DNA from 3 places in the Synechococcus sp. R3-13 genome. Region 3 is predicted to be linked to each of the others. Evidence: predicted binding sites of a transcription regulator. Region 3 holds the regulator's gene; each other region holds the start of a gene.
The links. Region 3 encodes NtcA, which controls nitrogen genes in cyanobacteria. Its sites were predicted from a motif close to GTANCNNNNGNTAC; they were not measured.
Positions count from the first base shown of each region.

Region 1: a site for NtcA is predicted at 7,450-7,463, ahead of NW856_RS08475 (P-II family nitrogen regulator). Genes of this name have one in related genera too.
Region 2: a site for NtcA is predicted at 4,479-4,492, ahead of fmdA (formamidase). Genes of this name have one in related genera too.

Region 1 covers NZ_JANSIO010000271.1:1,079-9,938, reverse strand. The annotation lists gene NW856_RS08500 (cytochrome c oxidase subunit II) at 363-1,367, shown strand; gene ctaD (cytochrome c oxidase subunit I) at 1,445-3,151, shown strand; gene NW856_RS08490 (cytochrome c oxidase subunit 3) at 3,270-3,881, shown strand; gene holA (DNA polymerase III subunit delta) at 3,946-5,013, opposite strand; gene NW856_RS08480 (IctB family putative bicarbonate transporter) at 5,957-7,372, shown strand; gene NW856_RS08475 (P-II family nitrogen regulator) at 7,523-7,861, shown strand; gene NW856_RS08470 (ammonium transporter) at 8,016-8,860, shown strand, end outside.
Region 2 covers NZ_JANSIO010000064.1:73-6,212, reverse strand. The annotation lists gene NW856_RS02095 (phycobilisome linker polypeptide) at 1-265, opposite strand, end outside; gene NW856_RS02090 (Ppx/GppA phosphatase family protein) at 384-2,111, opposite strand; gene thrS (threonine--tRNA ligase) at 2,319-4,130, shown strand; gene fmdA (formamidase) at 4,573-5,778, shown strand; gene NW856_RS02075 (FmdB family zinc ribbon protein) at 5,789-6,094, shown strand.
Region 3 covers NZ_JANSIO010000173.1:568-9,304, reverse strand. The annotation lists gene psbV (photosystem II cytochrome c-550) at 1-221, opposite strand, end outside; gene NW856_RS05335 (hypothetical protein) at 550-1,437, shown strand; gene NW856_RS05330 (hypothetical protein) at 1,468-2,775, opposite strand; gene NW856_RS05325 (M61 family metallopeptidase) at 2,826-4,721, opposite strand; gene ntcA (global nitrogen regulator NtcA) at 5,003-5,677, shown strand; gene eno (phosphopyruvate hydratase) at 5,916-7,199, shown strand; gene NW856_RS05310 (prolyl oligopeptidase family serine peptidase) at 7,196-8,737, opposite strand, start outside.

The sequences.
Region 1 (8,860 bases), on a different contig from region 3:
GGCAACAAGAACCTCTGTTTGGAGAGATGGCCCTCAACCAGAGCCGGCCTTCAGTGCAGTACCGCCCTTACACAGGTCTGCCGAAAATCTCGGAACCAAAGCTCTGTCTCGCCGCTGCTCACCCAGGAAGATCCTGAAGAGATCCATAAGTCTACACAACTTTCTTTCCCCCGCGAACTAGTATTTGATAGCGGTGGGAAGTTCGTGCACAGCGGATCGGGCTCCATAGGCAAAAATTTTGTAAGCCCTGTAAGCAATGTAAACAAAAACAAAAAACGGCAACAGTAGAAAACGTAGTCTGCAAACGCTGTGGGCGGATTGTCTGCTAGGGTAGATGCTCTCTGTATTGGGGAAAAGCAGTCGTGAGTGCGATTAGCAACATCATCTTGGTGGGTATGGGGATCCTCCTGACCCTTGCCAGCCTTTGGTACGGGCAAAACCACCATCTGCTTCCCGAATCTGCTGCCGAATCAGCCCCCTTGTTCGACAGCCTCTTTAACAGCACCATAACCATTGCCACAGGGATCTTTTTGGTGGTACAGGGTGTACTTCTCTACTGTATTGTCCGCTACCGCAAGCGGCGAGGCGACAAAGGCGACGGGGATCCCAGTCACGGCAACGTGCTGTTGGAGATCGTGTGGACGGCGGTGCCGGCGGTGATCATTCTTTGGTTAGGCTTGGCCAGCCTAGATGTCTATCAAGCTGTTTACGGGGGTGCTCACGTCGGCGGCCATATCCACGCAGCCATGGCGATGGAGTCTTCCCACGAAGCTGAGGCGGGGGATCCCGGCTACGCCTACACGCCTGCGGTGCTACCCGGGAAGGAGATGGGCCAGCCGGATCTGGTCGTTCAAGTTCAGGGCATGCAATATGCTTGGATGTTCACCTACCCGGATTCCGGCCTGGTGGCCAGCGAGCTGCACCTTCCTCTGAACAAGCGGGTGCGCTTGGATATGACGGCTCTGGATGTGAACCATGCCTTCTGGGTACCGCAATTTCGCCTGAAGCAGGATGTCATCCCTGGCCGAGAAACCCACCTGGAGTTTGTGCCCACTCAACTGGGGCAGTACCCCATCATCTGCGCAGAGCTGTGCGGCCCCTATCATGGGGTGATGGCAGGGCAATTGTTTGTGGATACGCCGGAAGACTTCGAGCGCTGGCAGCAGGAGCAAGTTTTGGCCGCCCGTGGCGAGGGCAGCACCTTGGCCCTCGTTTCAGATTTCTCGCCAGTCCATCCCTCTCCTCGGCCAGGCTCCCCTGAGGCCGAGTCTGCCTTTGCCCATGTCCACCACCAGCGTTTGGGCGTCTCCCCCTCAGATTTGAAGTCTCTCCAGTCCCATTCTGGATCCCTTCCTTCCGCAGGCTAGCCGGGATCCCCAACATCCCTTTGGCCTGCGCTTTTGAGAACACCATTCCGCCGACGCGACACGGGAGCTTTTTGGCAATGACCCAGCTACAAGACAATCCGAGACTTGTTACTGCACCGAAGGTTGAACTGGAACTTCCTGCTGAGCCTTGGTGGCGCTTCTTTACTTTTTCCACCGATCACAAGGTAATCGGGATCCAGTACTTGGTGACCACCTTTTTCTTCTACTTGGTGGGAGGGGCGCTGGCGACGGCAGTACGGGCAGAGCTGGCTACTCCAGAGGCCGACTTTCTCGGCTTTGAGCGGTACAACGGTGCCTTTACCCTGCACGCCACGATCATGATCTTTTTGTGGATCGTGCCTGCTTTGGTGGGGGGCTTTGGCAACTACCTGGTACCGCTGATGATCGGGGCGCGGGATATGGCCTTCCCCAAGCTGAATGCAGTGGCCTTTTGGCTGGTTCCGCCCACAGGGATCCTGCTTTTGGCCAGCCTGTTCATAGAGGCTCCGGCTGCCGGCTGGACTTCCTACCCCCCCCTCAGCTTGATCAGCGGCAAGGTGGGGGAAGAACTCTGGATCCTGAGCATTTTGTTGGCAGGAACCTCTTCCATCCTGGCGGCGGTTAACTTCATCACCACCATTCTGAAGATGCGCATGCCCGGCATGAAGATGGAAGACATGCCGCTGTTTTGCTGGGCCATGCTGGCAGCATCTATTCTTACCCTCATTGCAACACCGGTTTTGGCCGGTGCGTTGATCTTGCTCAGCTTTGACCTGTTGGCGGGCACGGCCTTTTTTAACCCCAGCGGCGGCGGGGATCCGGTGGTCTACCAGCACATGTTCTGGTTCTACTCCCACCCGGCGGTGTACATCATGATCTTGCCAGTCTTTGGCATGATCTCCGAGATTTTGCCGGTGCATGCCCGCAAGCCCATCTTTGCTTACAAGGCCATCGCCTACTCCAGCTTGGCCATCTGCTTTTTGGGGTTGATCGTCTGGGCGCACCACATGTTCACCAGCGGCACCCCTGACTGGATGCGGGTGTTCTTCATGATCGCCACCATGGCCATTGCCGTTCCCACTGGGATCAAGGTGTTTAGCTGGCTGGCCACTTTGTGGGGCGGCAAAATCCACTTCCGCTCGGCCATGCTGTTTGGCATGGGCTTTGTCTCGATGTTCGTGATCGGCGGCTTGAGCGGGATTATCCTCGCCTCGGTGCCTCTGGATATCCACGTTCACGACACCTACTTTGTGGTAGCCCACCTGCACTATGTGTTGTTTGGCGGCAGCGTCTTTGGGATCTATGCCGGTATCTACCATTGGTTCCCCAAGATGACGGGGCGCATGTTGAATGAGTTTTGGGGACGGGTACATTTTGTGCTGACCTTCGTCGGCTTCAACATCTGCTTTCTGCCGATGCACAAGCTGGGCCTGATGGGGATGCCCCGCCGGGTGGCCCAGTACGATCCCCAATTTGCCGACCTCAACTGGATCAGCTCGGTGGGGGCCTTTGTTCTGGCCATTTCCACCCTGCCCTTTTTGGTTAACGCCATCTACTCCTGGGTGGCCGGGCCAAAAGCTGGGGATAATCCTTGGCAGGCCCTGACACTGGAGTGGACAACTTCTTCTCCCCCGCCCCATCACAACTTTTATGGGGATCCCATTTTGCTGACCGGCCCCTATGACTACGGTTTGCACAGCAAGGAGACGCTGGACTACTTTGCTGCTCAGTTGCAGAGCGTGCGGGAGCTGGCACTGGCGGAAGCGGAGCCTACTTCTTCTTAGCAGGCCGGATGCCCGGTGGGCGGCTGATCCCCTGCTCACTGGGTATTCCAGTCTTGGCTGGGCTGCTTGTACAGCCTCAAGAAGTCTCAGGAATTCAGGAATTTAGGTGGAAAGGAATATGCAAGGATCCCTTGCCTCTGAAACGCTGATGGTTGGCCACTCAAGGGCCCACACTGCCCATGCTGAGCACCCAGATCATCGCGTCTTTGGCATCTTGATGTTTTTGGTGGCAGAAGGCTGTCTTTTCCTAGGGCTGTTCATGGCCTACCTGGCCTATAGCCTCACCGCCCCGGTGTGGCCGCCGGAGGGAACCCCAGAGCGGGAATTGCTTTTGCCTGGGATCAACACGGTGATTTTGCTCTCCAGCAGCTTCGTCATTCACAAAGCTGGGTCGGCCATCAAGGTCAATGATGTCAAGGGCCTGCGACTGTGGTTTGCCCTCACAGCCCTGATGGGGGCGGTTTTCCTGGCAGGGCAACTCTATGAGTACAGCAACCTGGAGTTTGGCCTCACCACCAATTTGTTTGCCAGCACCTTCTATGTTTTAACGGGGTTTCATGGTCTTCACGTGCTGGCAGGGTTGCTGTTTATTCTGGCGGTGCTCTGGCGCTCCTTTAAACCCGGCCACTACAGCGCTCAACATCATTTTGGCGTCGAAGCTGCCGAGATCTACTGGCACTTTGTGGATGGGGTTTGGATCGTGTTGTTTATCTTGCTCTATTTGCTCTGAGGTTGTCTCGAAGCCATTTTGGCAGCAACCCGTAGAGCCATTTCAGCTCTGCCCCATGGTTACCTCAAGTGGCAGTGGAGCGGCTCGCTGGGCCAATGGTTCCCCTCTCCCCAAGAAGAGCGGCGGCTGAGGTCTGAGAGCGGCTGCGGGAAGATGAGCCTTTCTGGAGAAAGGCCACAATCTGGATCAGCGCCTCTTGAAACACCTCTCGCTCTGGCTGACCTTGCTTGAGCTGGTATTCCAGTTGCAAAAGTTGCTGCATCATCCTTAGCAGAGCTGAGCTTTCCAGGGATCCCACCTCTTTTTGCAGAAAGTAAACCCGGTTGGGATTCCCGATTTCTGCTTTCTGGGCGATGACTTTGGGATCCCGTTCTCCCTGATCCAGCAGCAGCCGCACCCATAGCCAGGTGCGAAATTGGCCTACCAACACCGCCAGAATCCTCAGGGCCGGCTCGTTGTGATCCAGCAGATGGGTCAAGATGCGTAGGGCTTGTTCCAGATTCCCTTTGCGCAGGGATCCCGCCAATTGAAAGCTGTTGTAGGCGCTGGCGGGAACTAACGCCTCGACTTGTTCAGGAGAAATGGGATCCTGTTGGCCTGCCGTAAACAGGGCCAGCTTTTCCAATTCCATCGCTAAGCGACGGGAGTCATTGCCCACCGCCTCGGCCAATTTCTGGGCGGCTGCCGGGCTGAGGGCCAGATCCCGTTGTTCAGCTTCCCGCTGCACCTGCTGGAGAATGCCCTCTTCATCCCAAGGGGCCAGTTGCGAAAACTCGCGGACAATGGCCGTTTTTTTGAGGATTTTGGTGGATTTCAGGCGCCCATCCGGTTTGCTGCTGGTGGTCAAGAGCAAATGGGTGGTGGGGGGCAACTGGGCCAGTGTGCGCTCCACTTCTTCCCACAGATCTTCCGGGCAATGTTGGGTGAGTGTTGTCTCTTCCAGCCAAACCAAGCGGGCGTTGGATCCCAGCGGCGGGGTCATGGCTTGGTTGAGCCCGGCAATCGTGGATTCCGGCGGCAGGCGATCGTAGTTAAAAGCTGCCCAGTGGGGATCCAGCACTTGGTCGCGCAACTGCTGCACCGCCTGCATCAGGCGATAGGTGTCATCTCCCCAGTACAGGTAAACGGGCACGCTTCGACCGAGTGATTTACGAGATGCTTTTCCCCTACTTCCTCCATTTTGCGTAGGTCAGTTCCCCTTGTCTAAGCGGTTTGGCTGGGATCCCTGCTCAACTTGGTGGAGGGAGTCAGTCCAAGTGAAGATACCGAGCCCAGCTTGACTCAAGTTGTTTAAGAATAGGTCAAGTACTCGCCCTGTCTGGCGAAAACAAAGGCATCTTTACATAACTTTCATAATCCAGAAGTCTCCCCAGCTCAAAAAGTTCTGTATTCCCACTGAAGAGGTTTCGTAGACCTTCTCCTACAGTTGAATTAGGAGCAGAGACTGCAGGGTTAAAGATTATGGATGGCATTGGCGAGTTTGAGTTTAAGGTGCAAATCTTAGCCCGTTGCATGGGATCTGCCCTAGGGCTGGGCCGCCCCACTCGTGTTCAGATTCACTATTCCAACTCCAATTCCCAGAACGCAGTTAGAGCCAAGGAAGGTTGGTCTGGATCCCGCTTAGGCGATCAAATCCCTTCTCCTAATGCCGAAGGTGAAAGAGGATCTCAAGGTCAAGTGTTAGCCTGTGTTGCCTGAAGAATCTTTTGAGAATCGGTCTGTGGTAGGTCAGGAGATCTTCGATTGCGGCAATCCAACATTTGATTGAAGATTGAGATAGAGCTTTTTGTAGTTTTTCCTGCTGTTCTTCTTTGCTTTTTACAGAGACTTGTTCTTAAGATTGAAAACCGAACTTTGATAACTCTTCGATGCCTTTTGTCTTGTAGAGTCTTGTGAGTCAGCCAGTTCTTTGTTTTTGTTGAGGGGTACTTTGTCCGGCTGGCGCGATAAGAAGTTGCGCTCTTCTTCGTTGTCTCTTTGCCTCTGGGGATATAGACTAAAGCTTTGTCCCGCTGGTGAAACCAGTAGGATGACTTGAGGTGTGGGGATTTGGGCCCAACACGCCCCAGAGGATTATGGAACGAGCAACGCAACGGTGGCACGGTTTTCTGCTGCGCGACTTTCCCATCAAGGCTTGGCAGCAGGGGAGCCTTTTGGGTCGTCTATTGGGATCCCTGCAGAGTTGGGGGAAAAGCAGCGTATTGGTGCAGACTTCCGACCGCATCGGCCTGGGGCTGGTACTGCTTTACTGGGTTTTCTCTGCGCAAAGCTCCACCGGCATCCTGGGCCTGATTTTGCTGGCTATGGCCGCTCTGGTGGGCCTGGGCACTTTGGTGGAAACGCCGATTGGGCTGCCGCTGCATCTGCCCCTGGGCCTTTTCTGGGGAATTGCCACCTTGGCAACGATTCTCTCTCCGGTTGCCTACGCAGCACGGGATGGCTGGCTGAAGTTGACTCTCTACCTGGCTGGTTATCTGTTGTTGCATCGTCTGCTGCGCAAACCCCAATTCCGAGATGGGATTGTGGGATCCCTGCTTTTGGTCAGCTTGGTGATGGGGGTCTACGGCCTGCGGCAATACTTTTATGGGGCAGCAGAACTGGCCACCTGGGTGGATCCGGAGTCGGGCTTGGCAGGTCTGACGCGGGTGTACAGCTATCTGCGCAACCCAAATCTGTACGGGGGCTACTTGATCCCGGTCATTCCCCTGGGGCTGGCCGCCACTTGGATTTGGCCCAGTTGGGGGGCGAAACTCCTGGCCGGGTTTACGACGGCGGTGAACCTGATTTGCCTGTTGCTCACCTACAGTCGCGGTGCCTGGATTGGGGGGCTGGCCATGCTCACCCTGATGGCCGTGCTGTTGGCACAGTGGCATTCTGTCGATTTGCCAGCCCGCTGGCGGCGTTGGGCCTTGCCGGCCCTGTTGGGCGGAGGGGGGGCTGCTCTGTTGCTCGGGATCCTGACGGTACGCTCCCTGCGGCTGCGGGTGCAGAGCCTTTTTTGGGGGCGGTTGGATACCAGCAACAACTTTCGCCTCAATGTCTGGGCGGCGGTGCTGGAGATGATCCGCGACTTTCCCATCTTGGGGATCGGCCCCGGCAATGTTGCCTTTAACCGCGTCTATCCCCTCTACCAACGAGGCAACTTCAGCGCCCTTGGAGCCTATTCAGTGCCGCTGCAGCTCACCGTAGAGACTGGCTTCATCGGATCTTTAACTTTCGCCTGGTTTCTCTTGGTGCTCTGGGATCACGGCTGGAGATGCTGGAAAACTTTGCTCAACTTGCGGGATCCCCAGGGTCTATGGGTGGCAGCAGGCTTGGCCGCTTGCACCGGCATGATGGCCCACGGCTTGGTGGATACCATCTGGTATCGTCCCCAGGTACAAATGCTGTGGTGGCTTGCGGTAGCGCTTATTACAGCCAGCTTGGCCTCTCTCAGCCCTCAGCCGCTTACAGATGCTGGTGAGACGCCAGTGGGGACTTCCTCCCGTTAAGGTAGCTTAAGCTTGGCCTTCCGGTCTTGACGGGAGCAAATCCAGAGTGGTAAGCATCTTCAGTAGGAGATAAAAATGTATCTGTTTTTACAATTTGCAGGTGTCAGTAGTGTTAGAAATTAGCGGAATTATCCGGGGTGCAGGAGGCAAATGAAAAAAATCGAGGCCGTAATCCGGCCATTCAAGTTGGATGAGGTCAAAATTGCTTTGGTCAATGCCGGGATTGTCGGCATGACTGTAAGTGAAGTGCGGGGCTTTGGTCGCCAAAAGGGACAAACCGAGCGTTACCGGGGATCCGAGTACACGGTAGAGTTCCTACAAAAGCTGAAAGTGGAGATCGTGGTTGAAGATGACCTGGTGGATACGGTGGTGGAGAAGCTGATTGCAGCGGCTCGCACCGGCGAAATCGGGGATGGCAAGATTTTCATCAGCCCCGTCGAAAAAACCATCCGCATCCGAACTGGCGAGCTCAACCAAGATGCCCTATGAGAAGGAATCACGTTCAGGGTTTGGGTTGCCCGGCCTGAGCCTCGTGTGAGTTTGCTTCATGTCTCTTTTGCTGTATATCTGATGAGGTGTTCTTGCCCTACTTTTCGGGTAATGTGTTGCGAGAAGTACTGTCACTTTAGGTGAGTCGAAAAGCATGAGTACGACAATGATCCAAAAGCTCAAGAGCCAGGTGCCCCAGTGGCTTTGGCGACCGGCCAAGTGGAGTCTGACTGCCGCTCTAATGGCTGCGCTGGTTTTTCTATTCGGCCAGGGAACTGCCTTTGCTCAAGAGGCCGAGGAAGTTCAGAAACACGCTGACGTTGTTTGGACGATCGTGTCGGCGGCCTTGGTGTTCTTCATGCAGGCAGGGTTCGCCATGGTGGAGACGGGCTTTACCCGCGCCAAGAATGCCGCCAACATCATGATGAAGAACTTGATGGACTTCTGCATGGGCTGTTGCGCCTTCTGGTTCATCGGGTTTGGCCTCATGTTCGGCAAAAGTGCTGGCTTCTTCGGCACTGACTGGTTTGCTTTTGGCTGGCAGCAGGCTTACGAGGCAGATGGCTGGCCCTTTACTTTCTTTGTCTTCCAGATGGTGTTTGCCGCCACTGCCGCCACCATTGTTTCCGGAGCGATGGCGGAGCGCACCAAGTTCTTGGCCTACTTGATCTACTCCGTCGTTATTTCTGGGCTAATCTACCCCATCTCTGGGGGTTGGGCCTGGAACGGGCTGTTCGGCGACTACAACGGCGGCACAGCCGGCTGGCTGGAAAATCTGGGCTACATCGACTACGCCGGGTCGGGGGTGGTGCATTTGGTAGGCGGCGCTGCGGCCTTGGCAGGCGCCATTGTGCTCGGCCCTCGCATTGGCAAGTACGGCCCCAATGGAGAGCCGCGGGCTATTCCCGGCCACAACCTGCCGCTGGGGATGTTGGGGGTGTTTATCCTCGCCTTGGGCTGGATCGGGTTTAATGCCGGTTCCACCACTGCAGCCTCTGT
Region 2 (6,140 bases), on a different contig from region 3:
GAGCCGATGCCGCTTGAGGCGCGGTAGCAGCGCTCTCCCGCTCTAGGAGCAGCCTCCAACTGCGGGGATAGGCGGGGGCCAGACGATAGACCACTTTGTAGGACCCGGTCGCGTGGTCATCCTCGGACTCCACCTTCACCACAGTTCCCGCTGGAATATCCAGCTTGGCCCCCTTAGACATGACTTTAATTCCCGGCCAATTGGTGGGCGTATCCGTCAGTAGCTCGACCTCAAAGGCTTGATCCCCCAACAACAACTTGGCCATCTCAACAACTCCGTTTTGCTCAGCACTCAGTGGCGAGAGAGCCGCTCACAGCCACAGCTTTACCGTCAGACATTCTACCGCTGCCAGGTGCCCACCAGAAACCTCCTGCGGGCAGGGGCTAAACTGCTGCCTCAAAAGGATTTGAGCTGCGCTCGATCTGAGTGGACAATTTGGGGATCACCTGCAGCTTGAACTGCTGTTCGAAGACTTTTTTCTTCTCGTTCAAGCTCCACAGCTCCAAGGCGCAGTCATCATTGGGATGCCTGGGATCCAAAATCAACTCCATGCGGCGGGGGCCTTCTCCCAAGAGCTGAAAACGGCAGTGCAGCGCTTGGATGGCTTGCAGACGGCGGCGATCCAGGGCACAAGCCATGCGCAGCAAGGGGCTCAGTTCCAAGACGATTTGGCGATCCCGTTCGTCGGTGAGGCGCTGAAAGTTTTCGTGCTTCTTCTTGGGAGGCGATTTGCGGTGGTAGCGGGCCAAGTTGGCGATCACTTCCACCTCTTCTTCATTGAAGCCCAACAGTTCCCCATGGCGAATCAGGTAGTAGGAGTGTTTGTGGTGGGCGGCATGGCTGATAAAGTGGCCGCAGTTGTGCAGCATGGCCGCTGACCAGAGGAGGGCCCGCTCGCGGGATCCCCAACCATGCAACAGGCCGCGGGTCTGGTCGAAGAGGCTGAGGGCAAATTCGGCCACCCGTTCGGCATAGGGCAGCTCCACCTGGTATTTTTCCGCCAACTTGAGGACGCTGCGCCGCCGCACCGAGCTGTGGTAGCGCAGCCGATCCTCAATCAGCCCTTGGCCGATCATCCAGTCCACGATCAGCCCTTCCCGCAGAGCCCGTTCGCAAAACTGGATCCGCTCCACCCCCAGCAGGGTCATCACTTCTTCCAAGATGACCGCCCCGGCTAGGATGATCTCCCCCCGCCTTTCCCCCAGGCCGGGCAGCTTTTGCCGTTCGGCCACCGTGAGGGAGCGCAGCTCTTTGATGTAGCCGCGCAGGGCTTCCAAGCTGAACTCATACCCCTGCAGGCGACTGGGGGGAGCGCCCAACCGACGGCGGGCATCCAACTGGGCCAGGCACTCGACGGTGCCAGAGGTGCCCACCAAAGGCAGGGATCCCTGTTGTTGTGAAGATGCGACGATCCGTTTCATCTGCTCAATGGGGGATTCCAGCATGCCGCGGATGTGCTGGCGCAGGGCTTGCAGTTCGCCAGAAGTGGGCGGATCGTGGTGCAAAAAAGCCTGGGTTAGACGCACAGCTCCCACCTTGATGCTGCGCAGAAACTCCGGCTCTTGGCCATTGCCCAAGATCAGCTCTGTGGAGCCACCGCCGATATCCACCACCGCGTGCATCCGGTTGTGGAACTCCATCGCCGAGAGCACTCCCAGATAAATGCGGCGGGCCTCTTCCTGCCCCGAGATTAACTCCACCCGCAGGCCCAGCTCCCGTTCAATCCGCTTCAAAAACTCCAGCCCATTGGGGGCCTCGCGCACAGCACTGGTAGCCACGGCAACAATATCCTGCACCTGAAAGCTCTCAGCAATGCGGCAAAACCGCTCCAGAGCCGTCCGGGCCCGTTCCATAGCTGCAGGCGTGAGGGCGCCCGTCTGGCTGCAAAACTCCCCCAGCCGGACGGTGGCTTTTTCGCGGGAGATGAGGGTGAAGCTAGGGATACGGGGATTGATGCGCACCACCACCATGTGGAGAGAGTTGCTGCCCACATCGATGGCGGCCAGAACGGGGGCAGCCCAAGATTCAGGACGAGAAGCCGGGCCGGTTTCGGAAACTGGGGGAGCAGAGGCGACAGGGCATTCCGTGAAGTTGGTGGGCGAAGAGATCATGGCTCGGGTAAGGGGGTCAACCCCTTTAGGATACTGTGTACTTTCCCCCCTTGTTCCGGGCCGAGTCGTGAGGTGAGGTTCGCGGTTGACTCGGCAAACAGGGGAATTGATTAGCTGGGGATCCCTGCCGTTCTCGCCCCAGCCTAAGATAGGGACACGGATATCCATTTCTTCACTGTTCTTTCTTTGTTGTCGAAGTAGGTTCCGATGTCTCAGCCAGCCGAATCACCTCAGAAGGCCAACAGCACCCTCAAACTGCTGCGCACTCACGAGTCTCCCCAACTGGAGCGCATCCGCCACACCACTTCCCATGTCCTGGCTATGGCGGTGCAAAAGCTGTTTCCCAAGGCCCAGGTGACCATCGGCCCCACAACCGACTACGGCTTCTACTACGATTTTGACCATCCCGAGCCCTTCACGCCGGAAGATCTGGATCGCATCAAAAAAGAGATGCAGGCAATCATCAAAAAGGGCCTGCCGGTGATCCGCGAGGAGGTGAGCCGTGAAGAGGCCAGGCGCCGCATCGAAGCCCTCGGAGAACCCTACAAGCTGGAGATCTTAGACAGCATTCCCGAAGGAGAGGTCATCAGCATTTATCACTTGGGGGATGAATGGTGGGATCTCTGTGCCGGTCCCCACGTGGAAAACACCCAAGAGCTCAACCCCAAAGCTTTCGATCTGCTCAGCGTGGCCGGCGCCTATTGGCGGGGGGACGAGACCAAGCCGCAGCTCCAACGCATCTACGGTACCGCCTGGGAAACTCCAGAGGAGCTGAAGGAATACAAGCGGCGGCTGGAGGAGGCCAAACGGCGGGATCACCGCAAGCTGGGCAAAGAACTGGGTCTCTTCCTGTTTTCCGATGAAGTGGGTCCGGGCTTGCCCCTTTGGACTCCGAAAGGAACTACCCTACGCTGGGTGCTGGAGAATTTTCTCAAGCAGGAGCAGCTCAAGCGGGGCTACCTGCCGGTGGTTACCCCTCATATTGCCCGTGTGGACTTGTTCAAGATCTCCGGCCACTGGCAAAAGTACCGGGAAGATATGTTCCCCATGATGGCGGAGAATGAGCAGGATCGCGCAGCCGAACAGGGCTTTGTCATGAAGCCGATGAACTGTCCTTTTCACATCCAAATCTACAAATCCGAGCTGCGATCCTACCGCGATTTGCCCCTACGATATGCCGAATTCGGCACCGTCTATCGCTATGAGCAATCGGGGGAATTGGGAGGTCTGACGCGAGTGCGTGGCTTCACGGTGGACGATGCCCACCTGTTTGTCCGGCCCGATCAATTGGAGGAGGAGTTTCTCAAGGTTGTCGATCTCATTTTGGTGGTTTTCGATAAGCTCAAGCTCAAGGATTTTCGCGCCCGCCTCAGCTTCCGCGATCCCAAGTCTGACAAATATCTGGGATCCCCCGAAGATTGGGACAAAGCCGAAAATGCCATCCGTCGCGCTGTGGAGAAGTTGTCGATGCCCCACTTTGAAGGGATCGGCGAAGCAGCCTTCTATGGGCCGAAGCTGGATTTTATTTTCCGCGACGCGCTGGATCGGGAGTGGCAACTGGGCACGGTTCAGGTGGACTACCAAAACCCACAGCGCTTTGATCTGCAATACGTAGCTGAGGATGGATCCCGGCAGCGTCCGGTGATGATTCACCGTGCTCCCTTTGGCTCGCTGGAACGACTCATCGGCATTCTCATCGAAGAATACGCTGGGGATTTTCCCTTCTGGCTGGCCCCGGAACAGGTGCGCATTTTGCCCGTTTCCGATCAGTATTTGGGCTATGCCACCCAAGTGCGGGATCAACTGCGAGAACACGGGATCCGCGTCCACATCGATGCCGACAGCGACCGTTTGCCCAAAAAAATCCGCAATGCCGAGAAGGCCCGGATCCCTTTTATGTTGATCGTGGGGGAACAGGAACAAGCGGCAGGAACGGTGAGCGTGCGCCAGCGCCATCGGCAGGAGCTGGGATCCCTGACGGTGGCAGATTTCCTAGCCCAGCTACAGGCACTTGACTAGCTTGGGCATTCGGGATCCCTGGCTTGCGGCAACTGGGTTTTCAGAACTTGAGGATCCCAGGTTCTGAGGATCTCAAGAAAGAGCTTGAGTTTCCCTTTCTCAAGGGAAGCCAAGGGGGCTAATTGAAAAATCAGGATTTGGCCGACAACCCACCATGTTCTCTAGGGATTTTCTGGAGAGGATCCTGCAACGCTTTAGGAGCTGACGGCTAAATCGATCTGTCGCCGAATGGATTGGCCGTTACTTTGGTGAATTGATTGATAGTTACTTTGAATTGCAGTGAAATAGCCTGTCGATCTAAGCTCCTCATCTCCCGCTCTGCGATTGTAGATAACAGCACTATGAATTGTAGCTTTTACTACAGTATTAGCTTCTCTATTGGAGATAGGCTTTTGTGCATTCAAAGTCTGACCGCAGAGTGATGACTCAAGGATAGGATCCCATGCCCAAAACGCTGTTTAAAGTTGACCTGACTAAGCCAATGGATCAACAGGATCTACCGGGTCACAACCGCTGGCATCCTGATATTCCCGCTGTGGTTTCTGTAAACCCTGGCGAGGTATTCCGAATTGAGTGTAAAGACTGGACGGATGGGCAAATCAAAAACAACGATGATCCTTCCGACATTGAGCAGGTTGACCTAAGCGTTGTCCATGTTTTGAGTGGGCCTATTTGGGTTAACGGCGCCCAGCCTGGAGATATCCTGGTTGTCGATCTGTTAGACATTGGGCCACTGCCGGGAGACGAGTGGGGGTTTACAGGTATTTTTGCCAAAGAAAATGGAGGGGGATTCCTCACCGATCATTTTCCCAACGCGGCCAAAGCCATCTGGGATTTTCAAGGCATTTACACCACTTCCAGACACATTCCCCATGTGCGCTTTGCCGGCATCATTCACCCCGGCCTCATTGGCTGTGCCCCATCTCACGAGTTGCTGGCGGCTTGGAATAAGCGGGAAGCTGAGCTGGTCGCTTCGGCTCCCGATTTGCGCACTTACGGCGCGGGGCTATCCGGCAATCAGCCTGTGCTGGCCGCCTTGCCCAATCCCAAGAACGCAATTTTGGGAACTTTGCCCAAGTCAGAGTATGAGCGGGTTGCTGCTGAAGCGGCTCGGACGGTGCCCCCGCGAGAGCACGGCGGTAATTGCGATATTAAAAACCTGTCTAAAGGAACACGGATCTACTTCCCAGTTTACGTGGAGGGTGCCAAGCTGTCGATGGGAGATATTCACTTCTCGCAAGGGGATGGGGAGATCTCTTTTTGTGGCGCTATTGAGATGTCGGGCTACATCGATCTCCACGTCGATCTAATCAAGGGTGGTGTTGAGAAGTACGGATTGGTTAACCCCATTTTTAAGCCCGGCCCTGTTGAGCCACGTTACTCGGAATACCTTGTGTTTGAGGGCATTTCTGTGGACGAGCTTACAGGTAAGCAGCATTATATGGATGTTCACATTGCCTATCGACGCGCCTGCTTAAATGCCATCGAATATCTGAAAAAATTCGGCTTTACGGGAGAACAAGCTTATCTGCTGCTCAGTTCTGCACCGGTGGAGGGCAGAGTGAGTGGGATCGTCGATATTCCCAATGCTTGCTGTACGGTGGCTGTTCCTACGCAAATCTTCGACATAGATATTCTCCCTAGGTGAATGTTATCCGATGCCTCGTTCAAGGGGGTGGAATAGGAAGATGCCGCTGTATGAGTTTAAGTGTCAAACCTGTGGGGAGTTTGAGGTATGGCGGCCCTTATCTCAATATCGAGATCCGGCCTATTGTCCTTCTTGCAATCAGGAAGGGAAACGTCTCATTTCAGTTCCCATGGTTCAGCTTTCCAGCTCTTTGCCTATTTCAAAGGGGGGAAGAGAACCCAAACTGATCAAGCGTGAACAGCACTCAAATTCTGATCCAAACTCGCCAAAATATCGCTCCCAATCCTGTGGGCGACCTTGGATGTTGCACCATTAGTTATTAGACATAGTTGTTTCAGGCTAGGGTAAGACGCCTGGGCTAT
Region 3 (8,737 bases):
GCGCACGCGGTGTTGAATAACTTCTTCCCTTTGGCCAACTGGGCCTCGGTAAAGGTAATGGACTCGGTTGGCGACAGAGCCACCGCAGGAATATCCTTAGCTGCAAACACTGGAGCCAGACCCCAGCCAAACCCAGCCATCAACACAGCCAACAGCAGGACAAGCAACCGACGACGCGCTGGCACAAACACCTTCTGAACAGAAAAAGCTTTGCTAAACATGGTTCTCCGTAGATCAGTCTAGAAAGAGGAGAGGTGGGCTCCACTCCAGCCGCAAACCCGACAACAGGATCAAGAATAGACCATCAAGAGATCATTTGCAGATGGGATCCGAGATGGTTTCCCAATCGGTTCCATTTGCCTTTGGTGTTAAGTTTGATTACGGAGCTGTGGCCTGTTGGGGGTCTGTTGGCCGGGAGCTGACTTGGCCACAGCCCGGTCGAGGTGGGGAGAACTGAGCAGGTAATATAGAGCTTGGCTTGCTTGCCCGGCAACCTCACAGCAGGAGAATACGGCAGACTCCGTTCCAGGTTTTTGCAGGATTGCCCCCATGTCCTCTGTCCGATTCCAGCCGTTGCGGGTGGCTTTCACCTGTGCGGATCCCAGTCAGATCCAAATGCCTGTTGCCAATTTGCTGGCGGCTTTGCCGGCCTCACCGCTTCTGGCCTACACAGATCCGGAAGCAGCAGACTTGCGGGTAGAGCTGTTGCCCGATGCCATTTATCACTTTTACCGTCGGGGGGAAGAGGTGGCTCTGGCGGCCTTCCGGATCCCGGTGAAAAAGCTACAGGCCCTGCCTCGCAAGCTGGTGCGGCTGTTGGAGCACGTGGCTGCTTTTGGTAATCTTTTGAACCTGCAACCTGCCAGCGATGCGCTGAGCAGCATCTTGGAAGTGGAATTTCTCCAACTGGAAACCCCGGCCAGCAGCTCTGCCCCTGCCGAAGTGAGCCCCCTGCCGCGGGATCCCCAAGGGAAAGTGCAAATCCAAGCAGGCCGCAACCTGGCCATTGCCTTGAGAAACAGAGCCCCCACTCCAGTGCATGTTTATGTCACCGTCTTTGACGAGCGGCGGTACAGCGTGGATTTGGTTTACCCCTATCAACCAGATCTGCCTGCCCGTTTACGCCCCAACGAGAGCCTGCTGATTGGCTCTGGCCCCCGCTACTTGCTGCAGATGCAACTGCCAGAAGGAACAGACGTAGCGGTGGATCACTTCAAAATCTGGGTCAGCAGCACCAGCATGCAGCCAGGCATTATGGTGATGCCCCCTCTGGGGCAACGGCTGGAACCTCCCTCAGAAGATCCCTACGGGGCCGGATCCCGTCTAGATCGAGAGGTAAGGCTGGCCGTTCTGGGCAAGGCAGGCAGCACTCCCATGCCAGCTTTTGCCGAGGATCCCTGGTGGTGTATGGAGCAAGCCGTCAAGATTGTGGCCTGAGCCGATGCTCTTGGGGACTTTTTCAGACTTTCAGAGATGGCTTTTCAGGATCCCATCAAAGGTAGACTCAACCTCATCGACGCCAATCACTGACAGGTGATAGAGGGAAGATAGACTACTTCTTGTATCTTGACTAACATCAGTTAAAACTATGAAAGCTTGGCTTCCCTGAAGACCGAGTTCATGAGCGATTCCGGAGTATTTTTGTATTTTATCTTGGTACCCACCTGTCCTCGATTCCACCCAGTAGAATTTATCATTGATATGGAAGAAAAGATCCATCTCAAAATCGGCTCTATTCGATAAAGTAACTTGGGCATTCGCGACGTAAGAGAAACTGATCTTTTCGGTGTGAGCCTCAACAAGGCGGATCAGCGTGCCCCTAACATATCTTTCCAGCCAGTTCCCTGCCAGAAAATTCAGCGCCTGAGGCGACCTACTGGGTCTCGCTACCAAAAGGCATCTGGGCGCCTTAGAGTATCTGTACTCTTCCAAAAATGCGATGTCGTGTAACTCCTTAGCAACTTGGCAAGTTGAACTGACTACTTGTGGAGGTTCGTCTCTAAGGTTTAGGAAGAAAGAACTGCCGCTCTTCATGTTTGATTTAACCATTCCATAAAATCTCTTGATAAAAGAGTATCGGCTGCCCATAAAGGCGGCTATTTGATCTAGCTTTTCCTCTTTTTCTTCCGCAGCTATGCTTTTTATCTTTATGTTTTTTGAGTTTAAGAACGACTCTATCTTTGATATATCAACAGTAGCTGTCCCATCCTTGTCTCTTAGTACTTCGTCTGGTGTCTCAGGATCTGGTGCTTTACCAATGACCTGAGTAACCTGCTCATTCTGGGAGTCCTGATTTGCAGTTGGGCATATCCCGGATCCATGAGAACTTTGAATAGTAACCCGTAGTTGCCGATAAATATCTTTGGCCTCTTCCACTAGATTTTCCAGAATGGCTAGCTGATTGTTCAGTTGCTGGCCATGTTCGGCCAACTTTACAGATATAGCTTGTAGAAAGTCTCTGCCCCAGTCCTGTAGCAAGCTTTGCTGGCTGTCAGCAAGGCGAAATTTAAACTCTTCAAGGGTAGCTTGGACGGCCTGTAACTTTTCCTGTAACTTTTGAGAAATCTTGTCTACCAATCCTTCGCTCAACTTGATGAGTGCTTTGTCCGGGTTGTTGAGTTCTTGGCTGCGTTGGCTTAGCTGCGAAGATATATCTCTGATAATCTCTCGTTTCCAGATTTCCAGTTTAGGACTGGCCCCATACTGGCGAGCAACGTAAATGCCTACCGAGAAACCAACAGCTGCCCCAATCAATAAAACCAAAACTAAGTCCATCAGATACTCCTGTCCTCTGCTGCTGTTACTTTTCTTTCCAGTTAACTGGATTACCTGCTTGCCTCAACATGATAGGAGGAGATAGGTGAATTTTCAAGCAGATGGGGACCTGCCTCTGACCGAAGCTGGGCGCCGACAAGGGATCCCAGCCAGCCTTGCTGAAGAGCTTCTTGAGCAGGAGTCAGTTCAGGCAATACCTCCAACGTGTAGACATCGGGCCGAGGGGGATCCAACGGGATCCAAAAGTGTTTCAACTGGTCCGCTTGAAAAACGCTCAAACAAATGATCTGGTGGGGCTGATAGGCCGTCAAGCGTTCCGCCAAGTTGGCAGCGCTCACCCTGAACCCATCCAGGGCCACCAGCTCATCGCCGGCCCAGATGCCCGCTTTTTGCGCCGGGGATCCCATCTCTACTGCGCTGATGCGATTGCCCTCGCCGTTGAAATTGAGGCCCAGGTAGGGGGGAAGGTTGGGTCGGCTGAAGTGGGCTTTAAGGGTGAGGCCAAAGGGGTGTAGGTAAGTGTTGTAGTCTAGCTCTTCCGTGCCTTCCACATAGGCTGCGAAAAACCGGCCAAGATCGGCACCGGCTGCCCGCTCAAACGCCTCCCGCAAGTCTTGGTCGCTGTAGCCCTTCCCTGACCGACCAAAGCGCTGCCACAGATCCTGCAAAGCTGTATCCAGGGATCCCCGACCGCCGGAAAGGTGACGGATGTGCAGATCCAGCAGCCAACAGACCAAAGCCCCCTTTAAGTAATAAGAAACCTGGCTGTTGAGGGTGTTTTCGTGGGGGCGGTAGAGTTTGATCCAGGTATCGAAGCTGGACTCCCGCAGCGATTGCACGGCCCGGCCCGGAGTACGCTGCAAGCGGCCAATCTGTTCGGAAAGAATCTTCAAGAAATCGCCGGCACTGAGGATCCCTGCCCTCAATAAGATGACGTTTTCGTAATAGCTGGTCGCCCCCTCACAAAACCACAGACATTCCAGATAATTTTCTTGGTTGTAATCGATCTTTTCCAATGCCAGAGGACGCAGACGCTTGACATTCCAGGCATGAAACAACTCGTGGGCCATCAGAGCCAAAAACCGACGATAGGACTCCGGCTGATGCAGCTCTAGCCCAGAGTAAAGAAGGGTGGTGCTGTACTTGTGCTCAAGGCCACCAAATCCTCCCGGCGACAAATGCACGATAAACCAGTAACGGTCATAGGGTAGCCCACCAAAAAATGCGGCTGTGGTTTCGACAATGGCCTTGGCATCGGCAACGGCCCGATCGACATCTAGAGTGCCTGACCCCCAAACCACAAGGTAATGCGGGATCCCTTCCACCTCAAACGATTGCACTCGATGTGGACCCACCTCCACCGGGCTATCCACCAGCTCGTCGTAGTCTTCCGCCACAAAAGACTGGCCGGAAGTGGGATCCTCAGAAGGAGAGGTCAAGGGCCGCAAACTGGTGGCGATGTGCCAATCCGGCTTGGGGGGGATCACCGTCAAAGTGTAGGGTTCCCGCTCGCGACCGGGCACGTAGAGGAAGAGCGCTGCCCCGTTGAAATAGGCGTGGGTCAAATCCAGATGGTTCGTGCGCACCGTCAGCTCATAGGCATAGACCCGATAGCACACCTTCACAGCAGAAGAACCCGGCGGATCGATTTGCCAGGTATTCTTATCCACCTTCCGCCAGGCCAAAGGGATCCCTTGCTCAGTTGCCGCCTGAAACTCCTGCACGTGACGGGCATATTCCCGCACCAGGTAGGATCCCGGCGTCCACACCGGCAGCCGCAGCCGCAAAGGCATCTTTGGCTCCACCTCTCGGAGCAGCAGCTCCACCTCCAGGAGGTGATTGGCCGGATCCGGCATCCGCACTGTGAAATGCTGGCGGCTCAGTTGAGAAGGTGCAGCAACGATAACCTCTGGGATCCCCATAGATAGATAGATAGAATGTTCCAACCCACTCCACTCTCTACCGCCAAGGGCCGACACAACCCCCAGCGACAATGGCTCTTATCCTAACCCCTGCTTTCGGTTGGGGATCCCTTTCTGGGGCAAAAACGAGACTTAAAAATGTAGCGCGTGCTACAAAGATACCTAGGCAGAACCTTCTACTTTAGGGTAAATCTTGGTATCCTCGTAGATTCTGAAGTCAATGGGTTGCAACCTAGCCTAATGCTTCTAGATTGATCTTAGTAGGTTGATCTTAGGTATAAACTGACCTTAAAAGGTTGATGAGTATGGCGGTGGCCGTAGCGGAAAAATCTCTGATCACAGCCTTCAAGCAATTGGGAGGCCCTCACCATCCTCCGGTTATCGAAACGTTCGAGCGCGGGAAGACCATTTTTTTTCCAGGGGATCCGGCGGAGCGGGTTTACTTTTTGGTAAAGGGAGCGGTTAAGCTCTCGCGGGTCTACGAAATGGGAGAGGAAATCACAGTTGCCCTCCTGCGCGAAAACAGCATCTTCGGCGTGCTCTCCTTTATCACGGGACAGCGCTCCGACCGCTTTTATCACTCGGTGGCTTTTACACCTACCGAGTTACTCTCTCTACCGATCGAGCAGGTGGAAAAATCCTTGCAGGAGAACGCCGAACTGGCCATGTTGCTGGTTAAAAGCCTGTCGTCTCGTATCTTGCAAACGGAGATGATGATCGAGACGCTGGCTCATCGCGACATGGGATCCCGTCTGGTCAGCTTTTTGTTGATTCTCTGTCGCGATTTCGGAGTGCCTGGCCCAGATGGGGTCACCATCGATCTCAAGCTGTCTCACCAGGCCATTGCCGAGGCCATTGGCTCAACCCGCGTCACCATCACCCGCCTGTTGGGAGAGCTGCGCAAGAAGAAGTACATCTCCATTCACAAGAAGAAGATCACCGTACACGACCCGATGCGGCTGAGCCATCGCTTTGCCTAGAAGGAAGAGGAGAACACCTCCTGAGTAGCACCCTGCCTAGGCAAACCCCGCTCGATGGTTGGTTGAAGCTCTGGCCGGCCTATGTTCAATCTACTGCTGCAGCCTTGAAGAATCTCTGTGCCCGAAGGACAGACTTAAAGTTTTCTGGAAGCTGACCGGATCGCGGGCAAGAATCTACTAGTCTATGGGGGGATCTGGCTTTGGCCAGAGCTATCTAGCCAATTGCTGAGGTGTAACTGTGGAAACGGCCATCGAGTGGATTACCGCCCATGAGATCCTCGACTCGCGAGGACGCCCCACCTTAGAGGCCCTGGTGGGTCTAGCCAATGGAGCAACGGGCTTGGCGCAGGTTCCCAGCGGTGCTTCGACCGGTACCTTCGAGGCCCACGAGCTGCGGGACGGGGATCCCAAACGCTACGGCGGTAAGGGTGTGCTGAGGGCGGTGGAAAACATCCTTGGCCCCATCCAGTCGGAGCTGCAGGGAGAAGATGCCCTCAACCAAGCCCGTATTGACCAGTTGCTGATCGACCTGGACGGCACCCCCAACAAGTCCCGCCTGGGGGCCAACGCTATTTTGGCAGTTTCTCTGGCGACAGCCAAAGCGGCTGCGGAAGCAGTGGGCTTGCCTCTTTACAAATACCTGGGGGAGCCCTTTGCCAACCTGCTGCCGGTGCCGCTGATGAACGTGCTCAACGGCGGCGCCCACGCCGACAACAACGTCGATATTCAAGAATTTATGCTTGTGCCCATTGGAGCGGCCAGCTTTCGCGAGGCGCTGCGCTACGGGGCTGAGGTGTTTGCGGTACTAAAACAAGTGCTGCAGCAGAAGGGGCTGTCCACCGGTGTGGGGGATGAAGGGGGGTTTGCTCCTGATCTCGACTCCAATGCGGCGGCTTTGGATCTGCTGATGACGGCTATTGAACAGGCAGGCTACAAACCGGGAGCAGATATCGCCTTGGCCTTGGATGTGGCCGCCAACGAGCTGCTGCAGGATGGGCAATATCACTTTGAGGGCAAAGCCCACAGCGCGGCTGAGATGGTGGCTTACTACCAGCAACTGCTGGCCAACTATCCCATCCTTTCCATTGAAGATGGGCTAGCGGAAGAAGACTGGGCCGGTTGGCAAGCCATGACCGCTCAACTGGGATCCCGGGTACAGCTGGTGGGAGATGACCTGTTTGTAACCAACCTGACCCGCCTGCAAAAGGGTATCGACAGCGCCGCCGCCAACGCCATTTTGATCAAGCCCAACCAAATCGGCACCCTGACGGAGACCGTCTCGGCCATCCAATTGGCAGTTCAAGCCGGCTTTCGCACCATCATCAGCCACCGCTCTGGCGAGACGGAAGACACCACCATTGCCGACTTGGCGGTGGCCACCCGTGCCGGGCAGATCAAAACCGGATCCCTCTGCCGCAGCGAGCGCATTGCCAAGTACAACCAACTGCTGCGCATCGAAGACGAGCTGGGGGAAGCGGCAGTTTATGCCGGTCGGGTGGGCCTGGGTCCTAGAGCTCGCTAACTTCCCGTTCCGTCCCAGGGGATCCCTAGCACCTGCACCAAAAAGGCCCAGCGGTCGGCAGCTTCCTCAATCAGCTTGCTGGTGGGCTTGCCGGCCCCGTGCCCTGCCTTGGTGTCGATGCGGATGAGGATGGGCTGGGATCCCCCCTGGGCTGCCTGCAGGGCAGCGGCAAACTTGAAGCTGTGGGCGGGCACCACCCGGTCGTCGTGATCTGCGGTGGTGATCAGGGTGGCGGGGTAGGCGGTGCCGGGCTTGAGGTTGTGCAGGGGGGAGTAGGCGTAGAGGGCCTTGAATTCCTCCGGGTCTTCCGGGGATCCGTACTCGGAGATCCAGGCCCAGCCGATGGTGAACTTATGAAAGCGCAGCATGTCGAACACCCCCACGGCGGGGAGGGCTGCTGCAAAGAGATCCGGCCTTTGGGTCAGGCAGGCCCCCACCAAGAGGCCGCCGTTGCTGCCGCCGGCGATGGCCAACTTGGAGGGGTTGGTGTAGCCGTTGGCCATGAGCCACTCAGTCGCGGCAATGAAGTCGTCGAAGACCTTTTGCTTGTTGAGCTTGGTGCCCGCTTGGTGCCAGGCTTCCCCGTATTCGCCGCCGCCGCGCAAACTGGGCTGGGCGTAAACCCCTCCCATCTCCAGCCAGGCCACCAGGCCCACCGAAAAGCTGGGGGTCAGAGAGATGCCAAAGCCGCCGTAGCCGTACAGCAGGGTGGGGTGATCCCCTGTCCGCGCTAGGCCGCGGCGGTGGACAAGGAACATGGGGATGCGGGTGCCGTCTTGGCTGGCGTAGAACACCTGCTGCACCTCGTAGGCCTGGGGATCGAAATCCACCTGGGGCTGACGGAACAGGGTGCTGGTGCCGCTGGTGAAATCGTAGCGGTAGATGGTGGGTGGGGTGGTGAAGCTGGTGAAGGTGTAGAAGGTCTCGGTGTCGTAGCGCTTGCCGCCAAAGCCGCTGGCGGATCCCAGCCCGGGCAGCGGAATTTCCCCCAGGTAGCTACCGTCTAAAGCAAAGGTCTTGATCTGGGTGTGGGCGTCTTTGAGGTAGAAGGCCACAAACTGATTGTTGATCAAGCTAACCCCCTGCAGGGTCTCCTCCGCCTCAGGGATCACCTCCTGCACCCGGTCAGGCTGCTCCAAGTCGATGGCCACCAGTCGCCGCCGAGGAGCTTGGCAGTCCGTCAACAGCCAAAAGCGGGATCCGTCGTTGCCCACGAAGCTGTATTCGGCCTCAAACTCGCGGATGAGCTCTACTACAGGAGACTGGGGATCCCGCAGGTCTTTGTAGAAGATGAGATTCTTGGGATCCGTACCCCGCCAGACGGAGATGATCAAGTAATCACCATCTTCCGTAACCCCGCCGGCAAACCCCCATTCCTTTTGGTCGGGGCGGTGATAGACCAAGGTATCTTGCGACTGGGGAGTGCCCAGGCGGTGGTAGTAGAGCTTTTGAAAGTAGTTGACGCTTTCGTATTCGCTGCCGGGGGCCGGTTCGTCGTAGCGGCTGTAGAAAAATCCTTGCCCATCCAGCGTCCAGCT